Regions from separate parts of the Sphingobacterium sp. UBA5789 genome, predicted to be linked through region 4. Evidence: riboswitches for the same ligand, from Rfam matches in the RefSeq annotation. Region 4 holds a riboswitch; each other region holds the start of a gene.

Region 1 (5,752 bases), on a different contig from region 4:
GTTTATGAAGATTCTATAGGCTGAAGACAGATGAATTTAATCCCTTGATTAGATAAGAGTTGACAATCCGGAATAATCTTTTTATCTTTGCGTCCCCTCTTACATACAGTACGGGGGATATGTTGAATACATAAAACAAAATTAAAACATGGCAACTAAAATCAGATTGCAAAGACATGGTAAAAAAGGAAAACCTTTTTACCACGTAGTAGTAGCAGATTCACGTGCACCACGTGATGGTAAATTTATCGAACGTCTTGGTTCTTACAACCCTAACACAAATCCTGCAACTATCGTTTTGGATTTCGAAAAAGCGTTAGATTGGATGAACAAAGGTGCTCAGCCTACTGATACTGCTCGCGCTATCCTTTCTTACAAAGGTGTATTATACAAAAAACACTTAGAAGGTGGTGTGAAAAAAGGTGCTTTCGATGCAGCAAAAGCTGAAGAACTATTCGCAGAATGGTCTAAAGAAAAAACTGCTAAAATCGATGGTAAAAAAGATAGTCTGACTTCTTCTAAAGAAGAAGCTAAGAAAGCTGCATTAGCTGCTGAAGCTAAGAAAAAAGCTGACAAAGCAGCTGCTATCGCTGCAAAAAACACTCCTGCAGTAGAAGAATCTGCTGAAGAAGTAGAAGCACCAGAAGCTACTGAAGGCGCTGAAAACACTGAAGAAACTGAAGGATAATCACATATCACGAAGTAAAAAATTAAGCCGCCCCGCAAACCGGGACGGCTTTTTTGTAAAAGATGGAATCTGATAGTCCGTCTGAATCTTTATTTTTATATTTTACGTTACATCATGACCATAGATCAGAGTTTTTATATTGGATACATCAGCAAGACAAGAGGACTGAAGGGAGAACTGCAGCTGTTTTTTGAATTTGAAGATTATCAGGATCTGGATATTGATGTACTTTTTGTGGAGATCAATAAGAAGCTTGTCCCTTACTTTGTAGAAAATATCAAGTTACAATCCAATAGTACGGCCTACCTCAATCTCGAAGATGTAGATCATATTGATAAAGCACAGCCATTGGTACACAAGAAAATGTATCTTCCTAATGATAAGATGCCAGAGCGTGATCCTGATGATTTCAGACTGACTGATCTCAAAGGCTTTCTGGTTATTGATGAGGTACATGGTGAATTGGGGGAAATCATAGAAGTTCAGGAATTGCCTCAGCAATTTATAGCAAGGGTTGATTTTAAGGGAAAGGAGCTGATGTTTCCGTTGAATGATGATCTGATACTGGGTATTGATCCTGAAGAAGAGATTATTGAAGTAGACCTGCCGGAAGGTTTGGTAGAACTATATAGCGAATAACAAAAAGCTGCTCTTTTCTGAGTAGCTTTTTCTATTTATATTCGGGAACCAAAACTGAATTGCTGCAATCCTGTATTATGAAATATATTCTTTTATTCCTCTTGCCTTTCTTCATCGGATCGTGTACCGAAACAATCCAGCTTCAACCGGGGAATTATCAAATGACATGCGGATATAAAGAGTCTGTTTATAAGGCTATGAAAAAGACCGACAGGGGAAGTGTAGGGTGTAACGTTACCTGTGAACATGAGATTTATCACCGCTCTTTTCTCGTATTGAATAAGGATAATACTTTCGTACTGGCCATCGAGGATGTCCTAATGCACGGGGATTATGAATTGGTAAAGAATGAAGTTAAGCTGAAGGACAAGGACGGTTCTGAATTAATTTTGGAGATCAAGGAACAGCGACCGGATTGTATTCAGCTTGTGGGTGTTTTTGATGAGGTCAGCAGCCGTGCAATATCAGCAAATGAGCGTCTGTATTTTAATTTTACGTTAGATAGTACCCAATCTGTTGAGACGGATAGTAAATTTACATACGAAGTCAATACATGGAGAATTGCTCCGCTGGACAGCGAATCGGATGCCGAAATCAAGACAAGATTATTGAATAATCTGGATTACGTCTGTGCATATGTTCAGCATGTACTCCATTCAGGGGTCTATCACGGATACAAAATGGACGGAATTCCTACTCCGCTGCGATATCTTGAAAATGGTATCGTACTCCGGGAATGGGATGATGTACCGCAGAGCTGGAAAGATATCTTTTATGATGAGACCGACGCATACCGAGCGTATGAGATGTTGTACGAAACATTTAAGAATACAGATGCCAACCGATATAAAAGATCGGGTCTTCTGGTTGTTTTCTATTACCTCAAAGATCTCCGGAATGCCCTCAGTGACAAACAATAAATAGAGATAAGTGACAGGTTTTACTTTTTTAATTTTGACTTTTCACTTTGAATATCGATATTAGTTACGCTTATAGTGAAAGGCAGAGGGACTAGACCCAATGAAGCCTTGGCAACCTGTCTTGGAGACAAGGTGCTACATTCTACCCCAACTAAAGAAGGGAAAGATAAGCGGAAACACCGAATACCTGGTGTCTTTCTCTACGAGCCTTCATACATTATTTTATTATTGAAATTAAAAAGTGTCAACATGAATGAACATGTTGAAGTTTGGCCGGCTAAATGAAAATTATTGACCATATTCAAAATGCCAAAGGTAAAACCTTGTTTTCCTTTGAGTTATTGCCTCCTGCGAAAGGACAGAGCATACAGAGTATATATGAAACCATGGACGAAATGATGGAATTCAAACCTCCGTTTATAGATGTTACCTACCATCGCGAAGATTACCTGTATAAAGAACATGAAAACGGACTTTTGGAAAGAGTATCCTATCGTAAACGTCCGGGAACAGTAGCAATCTGCGCTGCAATAATGAACAAATATAAGGTAGATGCTGTTCCTCATCTTATTTGTGGTGGATTTACGAAAGAGGAAACTGAAAATGCATTGATTGATCTCAACTTCCTGGGCATTGATAATGTGCTGTTGCTAAGAGGAGATGCACGCAGAGGAGATGCAAACTTTATCCCGACAGAAGGAGGACATTCTTTCGCGACAGATCTGCTGCAACAGGTGTCAAATATGAATCAAGGCAGATATCTGCATGAGGATGTCGAAACTTCAGAAAAAACCAACTTCTGTATAGGTGTTGCCGGATATCCGGAGAAGCACTTTGAAAGCCCTAACTTTAATACGGATTTCAAATTTCTAAAGAAGAAGATAGAAATGGGAGCAGAGTTTATTGTAACTCAGATGTTTTTTAATGTTCAGAAATATAAAGACTTTGTAATCAAATGCCGGGAGCATGATATTAATGTACCTATTATTCCGGGATTGAAGCCAATTACTTCCAAAAAACAATTGGTGACATTGCCTCGTGTCTTTCACCTGGATATTCCGGAAGAGCTTAGTGACGCCATTGCTGATTGTCATACTAATGCCGATGTAAAACAGGTAGGACATGAATGGCTGGTACAGCAGTGTAAGGAACTGATAGAATTTGGCGCTCCGGTGCTTCACTTCTATACCATGAGTAATCCGGGACCCACCAAAAAAATTGTGGAACAGTTGTTCTAAATTCGTTTTAAATCAACAAATCACAAGACCTGCATATTACATATACAGGCCTTGCTTGTTAAATAGGATGCTGGGGGTTAAAAGATATATTTGAGTCCGAATTTGACTCCGTTTTGAAATCCGGAATTCACACCAATATTAAAATCATTTGCTGTTTCTCCATCCTTAGGTTTCACTGCAGACCAGCCAACCAGTCCGAAAGATGCTTCTATTGAAAAATGACTGCTCAGGAAATAATCTATTCCCGGAGATAGCTGTACACCATATCCGGTGAATTTGCTGTCAGCTTTTACCCCATTTGCATCAATGGTATTTTTGCCAAAAGTCAAAGGAACTGCTGCCTGACCAAAAATCAAAAAGTTGTCCGTGATGCTCCAATATTTCCGGGCCAATGGCTGTACGATAAATGCTTCTTCTTTGCCGATAACATCAGGAACCGTTTTATCTTTCTGACCTAAATATCCTACGCCAATACCAACTGCGGTCGTTGGGGCAACGAATGTACCCACAACAGGAAGGACACTGTAATGCTGAATATTTCCGTCCGATTGAGTGGAATAACCTGCCTCGCCCATGATAAACCATTTTCCTTTGAATCCCTGAGCCTGAACAGCTGCTGTACCGATAAGTAACATTGCAATAATTGAGAATAATAACTTTTTCATAGCATATAATATTTGTTTAACTACTTCAAATCTAAGTAGCATAGGAGCTTAAAAATATGATCGGAATCAGGAATTAAAATAAGTGCAGAGACAATTTTATATTTCAGAAAATGGAAGAAAATAATGCAGACAGGCAACATAAAAAAGTCCTGTTCTTCTTTCGCAGAACAGGACTTTTTTTTAATTGTGGAGATATGCTTATCCTTTTTTGACTTCTTTTGCCCAGGAGTCTTTAAGGGTGACAGTACGGTTAAATACCAGATGATCCTTAGCGGAACGGGTATCTAATGTATAATATCCCAGTCGGATAAACTGATAGCCTCTGCCTAATTCCGCATTGGCCATATCAGGCTCTAAATAAGCTTTAGGAATAATTTTAAGACTGTCTGCATTGATGGTAGATTTGAAGTCTTCTTCTGCAGCAGGATTTTCTACGTTAAACAGACGGTCATAGAGTCTTACCTCAGCTTCTTGTGCATGTGGCACAGATACCCAATGAATCGTTCCTTTTACTTTAAGGCCACTTGTATCTTCTCCGGATTTTGAATTTGGAATATAGTTACAGTGAATTTCTGTGATATTACCATTTTCATCCTTCACAAAATCATGGCATTCTACGATATAAGCATGTTTAAGACGTACAGATAAACCAGGCCCTAAACGGAAGAATTTCTTTGGAGCATTCTCCATAAAGTCTTCACGTTCTATCCATACTTCCTTGCTGAACGGAATTTTACGTGAGCCTTCCCCGCCTTCTACTTCCGGATTATTTTCTCCTTCCAGTTCTTCTACCTGTCCATCCGGATAGTTGGTAATGATCATTTTGACAGGATCTAACACTGCCATTCTGCGCCATGCTGTCTTATTCAGATCTTCACGGATACAGAATTCCAGCAGACTTACATCGATAATATTTTCGCGTTTAGCAATACCAATACGCTCACAGAAGTCTACGATACTGGCAGGTGTGTAGCCGCGACGACGTAAACCGCTGATCGTAGGCATACGCGGATCGTCCCACCCTTCAACATGTTTTTCATTTACCAGTTGCAGCAATTTACGCTTACTCATAACCGTATAATTCAGGTTCAGTCGCGCAAATTCATACTGTTTTGAAGGGTAAATCTCCAATTTATCTATGCACCAGTCATACAGCGGGCGGTGAGGAATAAACTCCAGTGTACACAAGGAGTGAGTGATCTTTTCAATCGCATCACTTTGTCCATGTGCAAAGTCATACATCGGATAGATAGGCCATGTATTGCCTGTACGGTGATGGTCTGCAAATTTGATCCGATACAAAAGCGGATCACGCAGATGCATATTCGGATTAGCAAGATCAATCTTTGCACGTAAAACTTTTTCACCTTCTTTATATTTTCCGGCTCTCATCTCTTCAAAAAGTGTGATGTTTTCCTCTACTGTACGATCCCGGTAAGGTGTAGGTATTCCTGGCTCAGTAGGTGTGCCTTTTGCTGCAGCTATTTCTTCAGCAGTGCTGTCATCTACGTAAGCTAATCCTTTTCTGATGAGTTCGAGTGCGAAATCATAAAGTTGCTGGAAGTAATCGGATGTATATAATTCCTGGTTCCATTGAAAACC
Region 2 (5,752 bases), 520 kb from region 4:
CAAATATACGTTCAATTCATAATCTGTGCTATAAGAAAGCTCCTGTGCTTCCAGGTGTTTCTTATACTCGTATCTGTAATCATAGCGCAATGCAGTAATGTCTGATAGTACTGCTGAGCCTGTAGGATGACCACCCGCACCTTTACCATAGAAGAATTGTTCGTCTGCAAATGCTGCTTTTACCAGTACGCCGTTATTTTCATTCTCGACATTGTAAAGCATATTGTCTTTGGTAATAAATTTGGGCAGAACATATAACACTACCTGCGCATTATTGATCTCTTTGGCCAATGGCACGAGTTTAAGTTTGTAGCCTTTTTCTTTTGCAAAACGGATATCCTGCTGATCCAGTTTATCTATACCAATATTCAGAATGTCATCCGGTTTGATGTATAGTCCGTAAGCATGTGAAGCTACAATAGCAAGTTTGTACTTCGGATCGTAGCCTCCTACATCGAGTGTAGGATCTGTTTCCGCAAAACCGAGTTCCTGTGCTTTCTTCAATGCGGTATCATAGCTTTGATTTTCATTGAATATCTTGGACAGAATATAGTTAGAAGATCCGTTGAAGATACCACTTACTGAATGTAGAAGTTCATTGTCATAGTATTCTTCCAGATTACGGATAATGGGAATACTTCCACAGACAGCTCCTTCATATAGCAGGCTTGTGCCGGTCTGTTGCTGGATCTCCGTGAGTTCTTCCAGATGTGTTGCAATCATCTTTTTATTTGCTGACACCACATTTTTCCCGGATTTAAGAGCTGTCACTGTAAATTGATAAGCGGCTTCTGCATCGTCAATTAATTCGACAACGGTATTGATTTCCGGATCATCCAGTATAGCAGCCGGATCTGTTGTAAATAATTCTGCAGGCAGAGAACGTTTCTTGTCTGCATTTTTGATCACAAACTTTTTGATCTCTAAATTTAAATTCTTTGTTTTTATTATATCATAAAGGCCTTGTCCTACTACCCCAAATCCAAACATGCCTAACGTTAACTTCTTACTCATTTGATTTTAATAAATATCTTTATTCTTATACTGTTGTTAATTCTATTGATTTATCTTCCGCAAATTCCGCTGTCAGGAATCCGGAGATGATTTGAGATAGTATTTTGGTCTCGATCAAAAATCCATCATGTCCATACAGGGAATCCAGCTGATAGTATTCTGCTCCTGAAATATGCTGTGCAATGAATTGCTGCTCTACCGGTGGAAATAATACATCTGTCGTGATACCGATGACCAGTGTTTTTTGCTTCAGTTCCTGTAGTGTCTGCGCCGCAGAAATACGGCCACGCCCCAGATGGTGACTGTCCATAGCTTTGGATAAGAACCAGTAGCTGTACGCATTGAAACGGTTTACCAGTTTTTCGCCCTGATAGCTTTGATAAGATGAGGCCTTATACTGATCAGTTTTTTCATTATCAGATTCCTCCTGCGTAGCTGCATAGGTATCATATGAACGATAGGATAGCAGGGCCAGACTTCTGGCTGCTTTCAGTCCTTTGGCTCCGCCATCAGGTTTGTTGGCATAAAAGGTCCGGTCGGCAGTGATGGCTAACCGCTGGCTTTCATTGTAGGCTATTCCCCATGGGGAGTGTACAGCGTTGGTCGCCATAACTATCAGATGGGAAATGTCGATCTGTGCGGAAGCTGCCCATTCCAGCGCCTGCTGCCCTCCCAATGAACCGCCAATCAGGATGTTGATCTTTTGTATATCCAGATGATCGGCCAGCAACTGGTTTGCCTGTACCATATCACGTACTGTAAACTGTGGAAAGGATAAGTAATAAGGCTGATCTGTCTGTGGATTGACAGATAAAGGGCCTGAAGATCCATAGTGCGAACCCAGTGCATTGGCACAAACAATAAAATAATCGCGGGGATTGAAGAGATCGTTTTCTCCAAATAGTCCTTTCCACCAGTCAAACACATCGGAGTTTGCCGTCAGGGCATGGCATACCCAGACGACATTATCTCTATCCGCATTTAACTTTCCATAGGTATGGTAGGCAATCTGCAGATCATCGATCTGCTTGCCGTTCTCAAATACAAATGGTTCAGTATATTTAAAAGTTTTGCTACTCATTTATGCTTTATTGTATTTTCCCCGATGAAGGGGATTACATATTCTTTGAAAAATATATGCTTTGTAGCCTGTAGAACAGTCTTTAAAGCCTTATTATTTAATCTTTTCAAATGCTTGTTGAAGATCTGCTTTGATATCATCAATATGTTCGATACCAACGGATATTCTCAACAGACCCGGATATACTCCTGCACCAATCTGTGCTTCTTCGCTCAGTTGCTGATGTGTAGTAGCTGCAGGATGGATAATAAGAGATTTGGTATCTCCGACATTCGCCAGGTGGCTGATCAGTTGCAGACTGTCAATAAATTCGTTTGCTTTTTGAGGATCTCCTTTGATAGCAAAAGAAAGTACACTTCCGAATCCGTTTCTGAGGTATTTCTGTGCGTTGTTGTGATATGGAGAGCTTTTTAATCCAGGGTAGCTTACTTTCTCCACCTGTGGATGTGCTTCCAGCCATTGTGCTACTTCGAGTGCATTATCTACATGGCGTTGTACACGCAGTGATAATGTTTCGAGACCTTGTAACAATAAGAACGAATTGAATGGAGACAGGGCAGGGCCAAAGTCACGAAGACCTTCAACACGTGCTCTGATCGCAAACTGTATATTTCCAAAAGGACCATCAGGACCGAATACATCTGCGAAAACTAATCCGTGATATCCTTCAGAAGGTTCTGAAAACTGTTTGAATTTACCATTACCCCAATTGTAATTTCCTCCGTCAACGATAACGCCACCAATACTGGTACCGTGTCCGCCGATCCATTTAGTAGCTGATTCAACGACTACATGTGCTCCGTGTTCCAATGGTTTGAATAAGTAACCTCCTGCACCAAATGTATTGTCTACAATCAAAGGAATATCATATTTCTTGGCTACAGCTGCGATTTTTTCGAAATCAGGAATGTTGAAACTCGGATTACCGATGGTCTCGATATAGATAGCTTTGGTTTTGTCATCGATAAGTGATTCTATTTGTTCAGCTTCACTGTCTTGTGCAAAACGAACTTCTATACCTAATCTTTTAAAAGCAACTTTAAACTGGTTGTAAGTCCCGCCGTAAAGGTTGGATCCGGCTACAAAATTTTCACCGCTTTCGAGGATATTATTCAGTGCAATAAACTGAGCTGCCTGTCCTGATGCGACTGCCACAGCTGCTACTCCGCCTTCTAATGCAGCAATACGTTTTTCAAATACATCTGTTGTCGGATTCATGATACGGGTGTAGATATTGCCAAATTGTTTCAGGGCAAATAAGTTAGCACCATGTTCCGCATTTTCAAATACATAAGATGTTGTCTGGTAAATAGGTACTGCTCTGGATCCTGTGGTCGGATCTGCTACCTGACCTGCATGTACTTGTAGTGTTTCAAATTTTAAGTTTGTATTTTCTGACATTTCTTTGGGAGTTTAAAATTGTAATGAAATTATTGATTAAAAGAATACACTTGTTGCTGCTCACTCCTGTGTCTTAGGCGTGAGATAGCCGTGCTGAGGGATAAGAGAAAATCTTAGCAACACATCGCATTGTACATTCGCATTCGGTTGGAAAACAACACAGAATGGTATGACAAAGGATTGGTATCCTGCTTTGAGGATGTTCCGAATGATGTGAAATTGTAAAATGTAATGTTCATAGCCTTTTCATTTATATGCTCCAAAGCAACATTGCTTCGGACAGGAATTGGCACCTTTTCAAACGTTTTTTGAAGGTTGCCAGTGGGTCATTGAGCCAGTCTCTCGCCACTTCTTTATAAATCAAAACCCTACGATATAGAGAGGTAATGATTAGGTTGTCTTCCGCTGAAGACTCTGCAAATATATCTTTTGATTTTTAATCTTGCAAATAATTGCTCAAAAACTTTTAAAAACAAATGGAATAAATATACGGAATCCGCAGTTGGAGGGAAATTTTAAAACAGCAAAAAACAGCCATTAAAAGAGCAGAAAACGGATTTTTTTACTACAGGATGCTCTATATGTTTGTGCAGTAAAATCAAAGCAATAAAAGATGAAAGAAACAGGAGAATTAAACTGGAATCACATTACATCAGAGCTTCACGATAAGGGCTATGCTGTCCTTTCGGAGGTTCTTACGGATCAGGAATGTGAGGAGCTGAAAGCAAATTATTACCATCCCGATGCTTACCGGAAAACAGTAGTGATGGAGCGTTATCGATTTGGAAAAGGAGAGTATAAGTATTTTGATTATCCGCTTCCGGACCTTATTGCAAAAATCCGAAAAACGGTTTATCCGTATCTTGCAACAGTAGCTAATGCCTGGAATCGTGCATTACATATTGAGGTCGAATTTCCGGCTGAACATGAAGTGCTGATGAAGCAATGCCATGATCTCCAGCAAACTAAAGCTACTGTTCTGATTTTAAAATACGGACCTGGCGGATTCAATACGCTGCATCAGGATCTGTACGGCGAAGTTTATTTCCCTATGCAGATTCTTCTTTTTCTGAGTGAACCGGAGGTGGATTTTACGGGAGGAGAATTTGTATTGCTGCAGCAGATACCCAGAGCTCAGTCACAGGCTATTGTATTGAAACCAAAAAAGGGAGATATTCTGATTTTTACGACCAATTTCAGACCTGTGAAAGGAACAAGGGGGTATTACCGTGCTAATATGAAACATGGCGTAAGTGAGGTGCATAGTGGCGAACGCTATACATTGGGAATTATTTTTCATGATGCACTTAGCTGATGCCAATCCGCCACAGTATATATGAAGATGGAGAAGTAAGAAGTAAAATCCGGACGGCTGAAATATGCTTTGCGGGGCATGTTAAATTAAAAATATACGGTAAACTATCTTGCGGATCCGGGAAAAGGATGCTTCGTAAGAACCGGGTTTTCTTTGCTTCTGAGAAAGAGGCACTGTTATCCGGATACCGACCCTGTGGTCATTGTATGAGAAACGAGTTTGTCAAATGGAAAAATAGAGAAACCTGATAATTTTAAGATAGTTGGACTGCAAATGTGTAAGTATTCAACTGTCAGCTTATAATTTTGGAGATGGCCATTTCGATTGTATCTATGACTTCTTCTATTTCAGTTTGATTTAAGGAGGCAAAACCGAAACGGAATGCATTCCATTCTTCGTTTATGACTTTTATTTTTATACCGTTTCGGAGTAACATTTCATGAAGTTGGCGGACAGGAATCTTTTTATCCATTTGAACCCACATGGCCATTCCACCACCGGGCAGACTAAGTGAGACATAGGGACTTGTTTTTTTTGTAATAAGATCATACAGATGGTCTCTTCTCAGGTGATATGCTTTCTTTGCTTTTGTAATATAACGCTTGAGTTCTCCTTCTTGAATAAGGGAAGCCAGCGCATCCTGCATAAACATATCGCCTCCAACATCTATGGATTTTCGGAAATCTGCGGCCTGATTGATAAAATTGCCCGGAGCAATCATAAAACCTATGCGTATGGAGGGTGCGAGTATCTTAGAAAATGATCCGATATAGATCACTCTTCCTTCATGATTGGCACTTGCAAGTGGAAGATAGGGTGCGGAATCATAATGATAATCGTAGTCGTAATCATCTTCGATAATTACAAAATTATAGTGTTTAGCCAGCTCCAGTAAGCGCATTCTTCTTTCAGTACTTAAAGTGACTGTTGTCGGATAATGG
Region 3 (5,752 bases), on a different contig from region 4:
CTGCCTGTAAATCATATTCTTATCTATTTTTGATTCCGGAATATGTAACATTTTGCAAGGGGTACTACTAATTCTATAAAACGTTAAAACATTTGAATTATGAAAGGAAATAATATGAAAAATCTGGTTGCTTTAATGGCAGTTGTCTGTTTTTTGATGAACTCTGCTTTTGCACAGACCTCCACGATAAAAGAGAAGTCTTTGCTGTGGAAAATAGAAGGGAAAGATTTGAAGGTGCCATCTTATCTGTTTGGTACAGTACATATGCTGGCCAGAAAGAATTTCGAAATGCCTGCGAAAGCTATTGATGCTATGGATGAGACATCGAGAGTCTATCTGGAAATCAATATGGCGGCGCCAAATCTTGCTGAAGAATCTCAAAAACACATGATGAGTGATAAAACCATATCTTCACAGATCAAGCCGGAAGAAGTAGCGCTGGTAGATGAAATTTTAGGGAAAAAAATTGGTGTCTCTTTGGCTCAGGTGGATAAAGTAAAACCTATGTTTCTGATCGCTATGATTATGCAAAAATCCTTCACTGAACCAATGGCTTCGTTTGAAGAAGAAATTATTAAACATACAAAGCAGGCTGGTAAAACAATAGAAGGGCTTTCGAGCATTGAAGAACAATATTCTTTTGCAGATAAGATTTTTGAAACATCTGATTTCCCTTCTTATCTAAAGTCCATGGATGAGTTTGATATTCAAAGCATTCTTTCTCATATATTTCAACTGTACAAGGAGGAAAATATTGCAGGTATGGATGAGCTGTTATTAAAATATACTTCATCCAATCCGGAAACCTATCGTCAACTGTTACCCGTTCGTAATCATCTGTGGGCAGATCGTATGCCTGCATTAATGAGTGAGGCTCCGACTTTCTTTGCTATAGGTTCGGGACACTTGTCCGGCGAAGAAGGTGTAATCAATCTTTTACGTCAGAAAGGATATACGGTCACACCGGTTTATAATTAAGATTTCGCTTTTTTGTGGAGTATAAATATTCGAAAAAAAAGGCTGTTAATTGATTTAAAGCAGATAGGCTGAACACAGAGTTCAGCCTATCTTTTTTACGTTATGTGATACCTTTTTTAAGGGATATCTCTCGCAGTAGAGATTAATTTTTATTTCCTCCGAATAATTTAGCCAGTATCCAGATCAGAAGGGCTACTACAACCACTACCATGATCACTCCGGACCATACACCTGCTTTAAAAATTCCTTCGATCGCAGCACAGCTGGTCAAAAGGCTCGTCATTAAGATAACTAATGTTATTGGGAATATTCTGTTCATAGGATTCATTATTATATTGTCTCCTAATAACAAATGACGGGATGAAAAGTTCTTGCGATACTATTTTTAGTGATTATGATGAGGGGTTATCTTGCTTTGTATGAATGAGAGTAGCTTCTATAAAACAAATAACCCGTAGTCTGTGTAAAGCTACGGGCTGTTGTCATTTTAATATTACTAATACTTAAAGGTTATTCAGCTCTAAGGATTTTAGCGGCTTCAACCATAGCTTCTAAAGCTGCTTTGGTTTCCGGCCATGCACGGGTTTTCAATCCACAGTCAGGGTTTACCCAAAGTTGTTCTGCAGGAACTACAGCCTTCGCTTTGCGCAATAAGTTGACCATCTCATCTGTACTGGGTACACGAGGAGAGTGGATGTCGTATACACCAGGTCCGATATCGTTAGGGTATTTGAAATCACCTGCAAATGCATCCAGTAATTCCATTTGTGAACGTGACGTTTCAATCGTAATTACGTCAGCATCCATTGCTGCGATATCTTCAATAATGTCATTGAATTCGGAGTAACACATGTGTGTGTGGATCTGTGTATCATCATCTACGTTAGATGAAGACACGCGGAATGCACGTACTGCCCAGTTCAGGTAATCCTGTTGATCAGCCTTACGCAATGGTAATCCTTCGCGGATAGCCGGCTCGTCGATCTGAATAATTTTGATTCCTGATCTTTCCAATGCCTGTACTTCATCCAGAATTGCTAATGCAATTTGGTATGTTGTTGTTGAACGTGGTTGATCATTACGAACAAATGACCATTGTAAGATTGTAACAGGACCCGTCAACATTCCTTTTACAGGACGGTTGGTCAGAGACTGTGCATACGCAGACCAGCGTACTGTCATATCTGCAGGACGGTATACGTCGCCATAGATAACCGGAGGTTTCACACAACGTGAACCGTAAGACTGAACCCATCCGTTTTTAGTGAATGCATATCCGGCCAATTGCTCTCCGAAGTATTCAACCATGTCATTACGCTCAAATTCTCCATGTACCAGTACGTCGATATCTAATTGCTCCTGAAGACGGATAGTGCGCTCTGTCTCTTCAGCGATTTCTTTGTCATATTGTTCTTGTGAGATGCTTCCTTTTTTCAGGTCTGCTCTCCATTTACGAACATCTTTCGTTTGCGGGAAAGAACCGATTGTAGTCGTTGCAAATGCAGGTAAGTTAAATTTAGCCTGTTGTGCAGCTTTACGGTTTGCAAAAGGAGAAGTACGTGTTGCATCATCATCTGTAATGTTTGCAGTACGTTCTTTTACTTCCGGTTTATGAATAAGTGGAGAAGTACGGCGGCTTTCAGCAGCAGCTTTATTTGCTTCAAAACGTTCAGCTGTTTTAGCGTCTACTTCACCTTCAGCAAGAATAGCAAGGTCTTTTACTTCTGCTAGTTTTTGTTTAGCAAATGCAAGCCAGTTTTTAACTTCTTTAGGTAAAGATTCTTCGTTGTCTTCATTATCCAAATCAAACGGAACATGTAGCAATGAACTGGAAGGTGCAATCCATACGCGGTCTTTGCCTAATGTATCAACAGCTTTTTTGATCTGACTTGATGATTTCTCATAATCATTTTTCCAGATATTACGACCTTCTACAACACCTAATGAAAGTGTCAAAGAAGTTGGAACTTTTGCTAAAACAGTATCCAGTTGATTTTCTCCACGTACAAGATCTAAGTGTAGAGCATGTACAGGAAGATTTACAGCAGTTTCTTCGTTATCACGAAGCGCTTCGAAATAAGTCGCTACAATAAGTTTAATACCTTTAGCTGCTGCGGATAGTTTTTCAAATACATTCTGATATAAAGCACGTGTTTTGCTGTCAATGTCTAAAGCAAGGAAAGGCTCGTCAATCTGTACATATTGTGCACCTGCTTCTGCAAGTCTACCCAAAATCTCTTCGTATACCGGGATCAGGTTTTCGATAAGATCGATACGGTCAAATCCTGCTTCTTTCTCTTTTCCTAATAACAGGTAAGTGATAGGGCCTATTAATACCGGCTTGGTCTCAATGCCTGATGCTTTAGCTTCATTGTATTCATTTAAGAATTTTTCAGAAGTCAGTTTGAATTCCTGATTCTTTGTAAATTCCGGAACAATATAGTGGTAGTTGGTATCAAACCACTTGGTCATTTCCATTGCTGTTACGTCTACACCTTCTTGCTGAAAGCCACGAGCCATTGCAAAATAAAGGTCCAGATTGTAATTGCGATCGATTTTATTCAATAACGAATTGTAACGGGCTGGAATAGCACCTACTGTCAAAGACAGGTCTAACACTTGGTCATAGAAAGAGAAATCATTAGAAGGAATAAGGTCGATACCTGCATCTTTTTGAGTTTTCCAGTTTCCTTCACGGATTTGTTTTGCTGCATCTAATAATTCCTCAGCACTAATCTTTTTTGCCCAATAGGCTTCATTGGCTTTTTTCAATTCGCGGAATGCGCCCACACGAGGGTAGCCTAAATTGTTAGTTAATAACATAAAAATGATTGTTGTTTAATTTTTAAACTCCATAAAACTACTATGCTAAAGAGGAAGGACACCAGATGCAGTGACTTCGGCTTATCTTTCCCTCCTGTTTCCAAGCGGTGTAGAATTTAGCACCTTGTCAAGTGACAGGTTGCTAAGGCTTCTTCGGGTCTAGTCCCTCGGCCTTTCTCTATAAGCGAAGGTAATATCGGGATTAGGTTTCTAAATCCCAAAAATATTTTAATAAATCGTCGTAATAGTATGCTGTTGATCAGAATTGGACGCTTGCAGACAGTCCGGCTTGTTTTCCATTGTAAAACGGAGTTACTACCGTAACAGAAGAAGAGGGGTTATGTTGCAAATGTTTGTCCACAAGAGGGAGCAGCCAATAACCAATCTTGGTACTTAGCATGCCTATACCTGCTCCCATAACGACATCTGAAAACCAGTGCTTATTGTTGTACATTCTGAAAAATCCAGTTCCGGCAGCTACCGTATATCCTGCAATACCATACCAGATAGATTGGTGTTTATATTCCTGCCATAATAATTCAGCTCCGGCAAATGCTGTAGCAGCATGCCCCGAAGGAAAAGAATTATTCGCGGAGTTGTCAGGACGCCAGACGTTTCCAGTGCTTTTGATAGTGTACACAGTCGTGGCCATAATGGCATGGGATACACCCGAAACAAACAGTCGCTCTTTCAGATTGTGGCGGGCTTTTATGCCTGCCAGGTCCAATACATAAATGCTAAGTAACGGTGTATACTGGCTAAAATCATCAACAGTAAATTTCCCGTCTATATTTTTTCGCAAAACATTGTTAATATCGTTATCCTGATGAATAAGGAAATGGCTTTCCCGGGAAATAATGCCGTACGTTAATAATCCGGCAGGTATCGCAATTTCTTTATAGGGGATTTGTCTCCAAAAGTTTTTTTTGAGCGTTGTATTTTGCAGGGTATCGCTGAATTGTTTGGTTGTATCTTGTTGTGCCGACAGCACATGGCCAAAGCAGACAAATAGGATAAGAAAAGTAATGACAGAGCGCATTAATGTCATAGGAATTCGTTTGTAAGTGTGATATCAATCACCAGGATGACTGAAACGTATATGTAAAAACTTAACAGGTCTTCATTCATCAGATTGTTATCCTGTAATGAAGATGAAATTAGTGTGTGTTTTGCGCTGTAAAGATAATTATTATCTCTTGAATTTACAAAATTAAGAGATAATAATTATTTGTTAGTTTTTTGTTATGATAGTGTTAGCTAACGAGGAGTTTGTAGCCTTTACCGTGTACATTGACGATCTCTACACTTGGATCTTCACGCAGATATTTACGGAGTTTACTCAGGAATACATCCATGCTTCTTCCTGTGAAGTAATTGTCATCGTGCCATATTTTTAAAAGCGCTTCTTCGCGGGTCAGAACATCATTTTTCTTCAGACAAAGTAAACGTAATAATTCAGCTTCTTTTGTTGACAGTTTCTGTTGTTGGCCTTTGTATGAAATCTGCTGGCTGGTGTAATCAAAGAAGTAATCTCCAATTTCAAACTTATCCGCAGTCTCTTCTTCTTTATCTCTGGAACTTCTTTTCAGAAGAGCATTGATGCGAAGTAAAAGTTCTTCTACCCGAAATGGTTTAGTGATGTAATCATCACCGCCCAGTTCAAAGGCCTGCGTTTTATCTTCCATCATTCCTTTAGCAGTAGCATATATGACAGGCACTGTCGTGTTGGTTTTACGGATATCTTTTCCAAGAGAAAATCCATCCTTTTTAGGCATCATGACATCCAGAATACACAAATCGTACTGGTCTTTATGGAAGGCAACAAGTGCTTCCTCTCCATCCTGACAAAGTGTGACATCGAATTTACCTTTCAGTTCCAGATAATCTTTTAGAAGCTCACCCAGATTAGGATCATCTTCCGCTAATAATATTTTTTGCATAATTTGCGTAT
Region 4 (5,752 bases):
TCAACTCCTGAGCCCGCAGCCGTCCAAGTCCTTTCTGTACCTTACGGTAATGCCAGGCTAAAGAATAATTCTTCTCCTCTACAAATGCACCGGGTGTACGATCGGCATACTTCACCATTGTTGTTTTTATAATATCCTTCCAAACAGTAGACAAGCCTTTTTTAGCTTTCCATTCCCCGTCCGGATAATTAGACCAGGCCCCATGTTCGCCCACCAGAATCATATCCCTGTCCAGAAACCATTTTTGCAGAGTCTGATGTTTACGGCCACTGATAATAACGACCAGATTTTTCGGATCTTCACTGATTTGTTCGAGAATCTGATACAGTTCGCTTGTTGGGGTTGCCTTTTCAGCCTCTTTATTAAATCCGACCAGCGTACCGTCATAGTCTAATAAAATAAGACGTTTATCTGCACTTCGGTAATTTTCACACATCTGTTCTTTGATTTTGTCACCTACTTTTCGGGACAATTCCTTAACCTGCAGATCTTTAATCTCACGGAGTCTCTCCAGAAACTGATTTACCCAATGATGGATATTAAACTTACGTACATTTTCCAGCATAGACTCCATCCGCTCAGACTGTTCTTCTTCGGTCATTTCCAATGCCTGCATTAGACTTTGAGCGACACCATAGGCATCATTCGGATTCACAATCAGCGCATCCGGCAGCTCCCGCGCGGCACCTGCCATCTCACTTAATACCAATACCCCATGTTGCTCCGGATGACTGGCAATATATTCCTTACAGACCAGATTCATACCATCCCGTATAGGAGTTACCAGACATACATCTGCTGAAACATACAATGCGGATAACTCTTCCATCGGATAGGAATTGTAGAAGTATGCAATTGGTATCCAGTCTTCTGTACCATACATCGCATTCACTCTACCTACAGAACGGTCCACTTCATCCTTTAGCATCTTATACTGTGGCACCTGATCTCTGGATGGAACGACAAGCATATAGTAGACAACCTCTTTCATATAAGCCGGATATTCCTTCAGCAGATTCTCAAAAGCGTGAATACGTTCCAATATACCCTTACTGTAATCCAGACGATCTACGGACAGAATAATTTTGCGGTGTCTGAAATTATCTCTGATTGTCTCGGCCCGTTCCCGGATACTATTTTCTCTGGCCAGTTTTTCAAACTTACTGTTATCTATACCCATAGGATAAGCTTCTACAAACACTGTCCTGCCGCCGTGTTGCAAACTGTTGTCCTTATTTTTAGTTCCCAGAATGTGCGAACAGGCATCAATAAAATACTGCGAATCATTAAACGTATGAAATCCGATCAGATCCGCTCCCAGTAAACCATTCAGCAGTTCATTTCGCCAGGGAATCAGACGGAAAAGTTCATGGGAAGGAAAAGGAATATGTTGAAAGTAAGCAATGGAAATCTCATTCTTAAAAGCTCTTATCTGACTTGGGAGCAACATCAGCTGATAATCATGAATCCAGACTTCATCATTCTCCTGAATATAGCTTTTGATAATATTTGAAAATTTAACATTTACATTCAGATAAGTTTGCCAATTCGCTTCATCATATACTGCATAACTCGGGCGATAATGACAAATTGGCCATAAAACCTCATTTGAAAAACCTTCATAAAAACCTTCCAGCTCCTCCTGATCAAGAAATACAGCTACAAGATTCAATGTCCGTAACTTTTCCCTGATCTCCTCTTCTTCTGTTTCATTTTCAGGAACGATACCCGGCCATCCTATCCAGATATTTCCACCAGTATTGTAGATAGACCCTAAACCCGTGGCCAATCCTCCTTCGCTGGGCATGAAATTAAGTCCTTGATCGGTACGTTCTATTTTTATAGGAAGTCTGTTAGAAACTATGATAGTTTTACTCATTTTATTTTTTATTTTTTTGAAGCTCAAATACGATTTTGAGCAGATACATAGGTGAGAAGTTTAGGCGTATGCCAGATATACATTAAACAACAAAACCTCATTTTTGTTTATAATAATTGATTTTTAATATCAAAAAGGCCTTTTTTCTATTGGATTGATTCATTAAAAGCTACTCTTGTTCAGTCTCTTGTTTTACTGAAAAAGAATTAAAAAATCAGTTTCCCCGACAAGTCTGAAAAATATTTATGAATAAAAATTTGGATTACTAAAATAAAGTCTATAATTTTGGTAGAGTATTCAGAATTGTTCGAAACAATACCAACCGAGTGGAGTCACCACGGTGGTAAAATAATACGGGTGTCCGCCAAAATAAACGTCAATCACGACTTATTTTAAGCCCAGGTTCTGAATACGATTTATGGTTAAACGTTTTTAATTTTAAATGGTATGTCAACACCGATTCAACTTTATCAGGATTTTTTGGAAATCTTTCAAAAGTACAGCGTACAGGAATTAATAGAAGTCAACAATCAGGATATACAGGCACATGGCCGGCCGGGTTCCAGCGGAGCTTTCCGTACGGCATTATTACACGCATTTTCGTTAAGGGGATTGGATCTTTCCAGAATAGTTTCTAAAGAAGATGGATTTACTTCTATCACTATTTCAGCACTCCGGTTGGAGGATAATGTCCTTATACCTATAAATTAAAGAGAAATCTGACTAAATGTGTAGTTAAGCGCCGGTAAAGCAAAAGATCTGCAATAGCTACACACAGGCTTTAATCATTATGCTATTTACCTTTGAAAAGTACAGAGTCACGCTACTTTGTACCGAAGGTGCGGGCATATAGCAAATGCTGTACAGCGTATTCAGCAATATTTTGTACAGTCACAGCAGATGTCCGCACCTATAGCAAAGACCAGATCCGGACTTAAATCGAACAGTTCTATCTCTCTTCCTTAATCCTGATGTGATAGTGCATAGAGAGCAAATGTACCTAGCCAATGACTGCCCATATAATCATCATTTGAGATATTAGGCAGCGAGAAAGCAAGATGCTCATGTCCTACCTTTTTGAGATGGTGCAACTCAGGCAAGGCCTTTGCAATACCATTAAGACAAGTGGCACGGCTGAAATTCAAACCATCCAGATGAACCAGCTTGCCGTCTGTGCGATCTTTTACGACAGCCGGCTTTAATGAAAAATCCGCTTCAAACAATTGTGGCATAAAAGTCTTTAACCAGGTTTTATACGCGTCCTGAGGCAATATTTTACTCATTACAAGCGCCTCTTCCAGACAGGGAGACAGAAAATCAGAGCCACTTGGCTCATAGGCCAGATCACAATTCTTGTCCTGAGTATATAAGCGTTTTGCATGCTCTGCCAGTATATTTTCAAATTCTTTATTGCCTACAGCTCTTGCATAGTCCAGTGAAAGTGAAAAACCAAATGCAGAATTATCATGCTGTCCCGAACGTATAGGATAGACTAATTTAGGCAGGTAAGTTTGATATCGGTCTACCAATATATCTACTAAGGGCTGCAGATTCTGCGCCCACTGCTTGGCATCCGTATCATTCCAGCTTAGCAGCTCTTCCTGCAATTTGAATAACCAGGCCCAGCCATATGTACGCTCAAAACCGAGGTTATTTTTATCCTGAAAAAAAGCCAGCTCTATCTGTACATTTTCAGGAGTGATATGTTGCTTCAGTAACTGACGAATATGACCATCTTTATCCAGATCAGGATGTGTTTTCAAAATTTTGATAACAGACCAATATCCGTGCACAGAAGAATGCCAGTCAAAGCAGCCATAGAAGACAGGTCTTAATTGCCTAGGTGTTTTGAGATCCTGCTCACTACCTATCACCTGTCCGAGTTTATTCGGATACTCTGTAGTCAGACAGTGGAGAGGAAGATTCAGAATGCGCTGTGCCTGCTGTGCATCCAGCTGAATGCTTTTCACAGAATCCTGAGCAGCATTATTCTTATTTTCAGTTGATTGGCAAGAAAATAGCCCAAACAAAACAGGAAGGATCAAAATAATTCGGTTCATCATTTCAAAATCATAGTTTGGCTAAATATAGTCAAATTAAGCTCATAATAACAAGACAGACTTTTAATTTGAGAAAAGGACTCTTACTTTTAGGGAAAGTAAAAAAACGAACGCTATGAAATATCGGAAAATTGGAAAAAGCGATCTTCAACTATCGACTATTACTTTTGGCGCCTGGGCTGCCGGAGGATGGATGTGGGGAAGTACAGATCGTAATGAGGCTATAAAAGCGATACAAGCTGGCTTGGAAGAAGGGATGACATCTATAGATACAGCACCTATCTATGGGCAGGGCACAAGTGAAGAAATCGTTGGTGAAGCTATTAAAGGATTGTCGCGCGACAAGATTCAAATTCTGACTAAGTTCGGAATGCGCTGGGATACAGATCAGGGTGATCTTGTAGGACCCAGTAAAAACAATCAGGGACAGGATATTACAATCTATAAATACGCAGGTAAGGACAGCGTGATATACGAATGTGAGCAGTCGCTAAAAAGACTGGGAACAGATTATATTGATCTTTACCAGATTCACTGGAATGACAAAACTACAGCAATTGAAGAAACTTTTGAAGCCGTAGCCAGACTTATAGAACAAGGTAAAATAAGATACGCAGGTGTCTGTAATTATGATAAAGGTCAGGTAGCAAGAGCTGCTTCTGTATGTCCAATTATTTCCGATCAGATTCCTTACTCTATGGTCAACAGAGGCATAGAAAAGGAAACCGTTCCCTACTGTATTGCTAACGATATCGGAATACTTGCTTATAGTCCTATGGAAAGAGGTCTCCTTACCGGAAAAATGAAACCCGGACAACAATTCGGAGCGGGAGACCATCGTGCTAATCTTCCGTTTTTTACAGATGACAGTATTGCCAGAACAAATACATTTCTGAAAACGATAGAACCTATTGCAGATAAATACGATGTGACCCTCGGACAACTGGTATTAGGCTGGACAGTGGCTCAGCCCGGTATCACTATTGCACTGGCAGGGGCACGCAATGCATCACAGACTATAAGCAATGCAAGAGCGGGTGATTTGGAAATCGAACAGCAAGATATTGATACAATTACTAAAGAACTTCATACTATGCTTCCATAGCCTTCGTACAGGAAGCAAAAAAATCCAGACGATATACTACATTCGTCTGGATTTTTTTATTTGATATCTGCCGGTTTTAAGAAGTTGGCGGTAATTTAACACGATAAATACGGTACGGAAAAGAAGTTTTATCTGTACCTCCGTTCCATTGCGGTAATCTGTTGACCTGAGCACAGGAGAAATACAGGTATCCGTCTGTACCTATACCTAAGGAATCCGGCCAGATCAACCGTGGATCCTGCACAAGCGTGATCAGTTTGCCGGCAGGTGTGAAATATTTGATACTGTAATCCAGAGAGGAAGTGATATAAATATTGCCGGCTACATCCGCTTCCATACCGTGGCATACAGCAGTCTCACCCATCTCCTCCACATAAGAACTGAGTTGCTGTTGAGAAAGCTTATCATCCGCCAGATATTTAGTTTCTATACGATATAAATGAAGACCATTAATAGGTCTGTAATAAAAGTATCTTAAATCTTTGGTAAGTGCTATTCCATTTACATTGGACCTGAACATATTTCCAGACTTGTCCTCCATTTTTTTACCCTCATAAGTTAGCAACATACCGGAATCTGCCAAAGTCGAAAAATGATGCTGCAAGACAACCCGGCTCTTCCCGCTTATAAGATCCAGAATCACAATGGCAGCTTGCCCCGGATCCGAAAGGTAGGCCAGTTTTTTATCCGTATCCACACGTACATCAT

What was found. A riboswitch is a leader RNA that binds a small molecule or an ion and turns the genes downstream of it on or off. The one in region 4 is predicted to bind S-adenosylmethionine.
Region 1: it holds a riboswitch for S-adenosylmethionine, as region 4 does, so the genes downstream of both, B4B65_RS21195 (methylenetetrahydrofolate reductase) here and B4B65_RS17565 (5-oxoprolinase) in region 4, are expected to answer to the same signal.
Region 2: it holds a riboswitch for S-adenosylmethionine, as region 4 does, so the genes downstream of both, B4B65_RS19925 (O-acetylhomoserine aminocarboxypropyltransferase/cysteine synthase family protein) here and B4B65_RS17565 (5-oxoprolinase) in region 4, are expected to answer to the same signal.
Region 3: it holds a riboswitch for S-adenosylmethionine, as region 4 does, so the genes downstream of both, metE (5-methyltetrahydropteroyltriglutamate--homocysteine S-methyltransferase) here and B4B65_RS17565 (5-oxoprolinase) in region 4, are expected to answer to the same signal.

The regions. Positions count from the first base shown of each region.
Region 1 is NZ_DIDX01000008.1:47,376-53,127, forward strand. It holds gene B4B65_RS21180 (30S ribosomal protein S16) at 149-688, shown strand; gene rimM (ribosome maturation factor RimM) at 803-1,327, shown strand; gene B4B65_RS21190 (hypothetical protein) at 1,525-2,247, shown strand; SAM riboswitch class I at 2,315-2,420, shown strand; gene B4B65_RS21195 (methylenetetrahydrofolate reductase) at 2,529-3,485, shown strand; gene B4B65_RS21200 (outer membrane beta-barrel protein) at 3,563-4,150, opposite strand; gene B4B65_RS21205 (glutamine--tRNA ligase/YqeY domain fusion protein) at 4,349-5,752, opposite strand, start outside.
Region 2 is NZ_DIDX01000007.1:556,096-561,847, reverse strand. It holds gene B4B65_RS19935 (homoserine dehydrogenase) at 1-1,014, opposite strand, end outside; gene B4B65_RS19930 (homoserine O-acetyltransferase family protein) at 1,040-2,095, opposite strand; gene B4B65_RS19925 (O-acetylhomoserine aminocarboxypropyltransferase/cysteine synthase family protein) at 2,189-3,496, opposite strand; SAM riboswitch class I at 3,744-3,858, opposite strand; gene B4B65_RS19920 (2OG-Fe(II) oxygenase) at 4,110-4,811, shown strand; gene B4B65_RS19915 (Ada metal-binding domain-containing protein) at 4,811-5,059, shown strand; gene B4B65_RS19910 (PLP-dependent aminotransferase family protein) at 5,104-5,752, opposite strand, start outside.
Region 3 is NZ_DIDX01000001.1:652,148-657,899, forward strand. It holds gene B4B65_RS02850 (TraB/GumN family protein) at 100-978, shown strand; gene B4B65_RS02855 (hypothetical protein) at 1,121-1,297, opposite strand; gene metE (5-methyltetrahydropteroyltriglutamate--homocysteine S-methyltransferase) at 1,489-3,801, opposite strand; SAM riboswitch class I at 3,880-3,988, opposite strand; gene B4B65_RS02865 (phosphatase PAP2 family protein) at 4,061-4,849, opposite strand; gene B4B65_RS02870 (response regulator transcription factor) at 5,055-5,741, opposite strand.
Region 4 is NZ_DIDX01000007.1:39,885-45,636, forward strand. It holds gene B4B65_RS17560 (bifunctional alpha,alpha-trehalose-phosphate synthase (UDP-forming)/trehalose-phosphatase) at 1-1,879, opposite strand, end outside; SAM-I-IV-variant riboswitch at 2,168-2,261, shown strand; gene B4B65_RS17565 (5-oxoprolinase) at 2,327-2,590, shown strand; gene B4B65_RS17570 (DUF2891 domain-containing protein) at 2,842-3,939, opposite strand; gene B4B65_RS17575 (aldo/keto reductase) at 4,055-5,044, shown strand; gene B4B65_RS17580 (L-dopachrome tautomerase-related protein) at 5,121-5,752, opposite strand, start outside.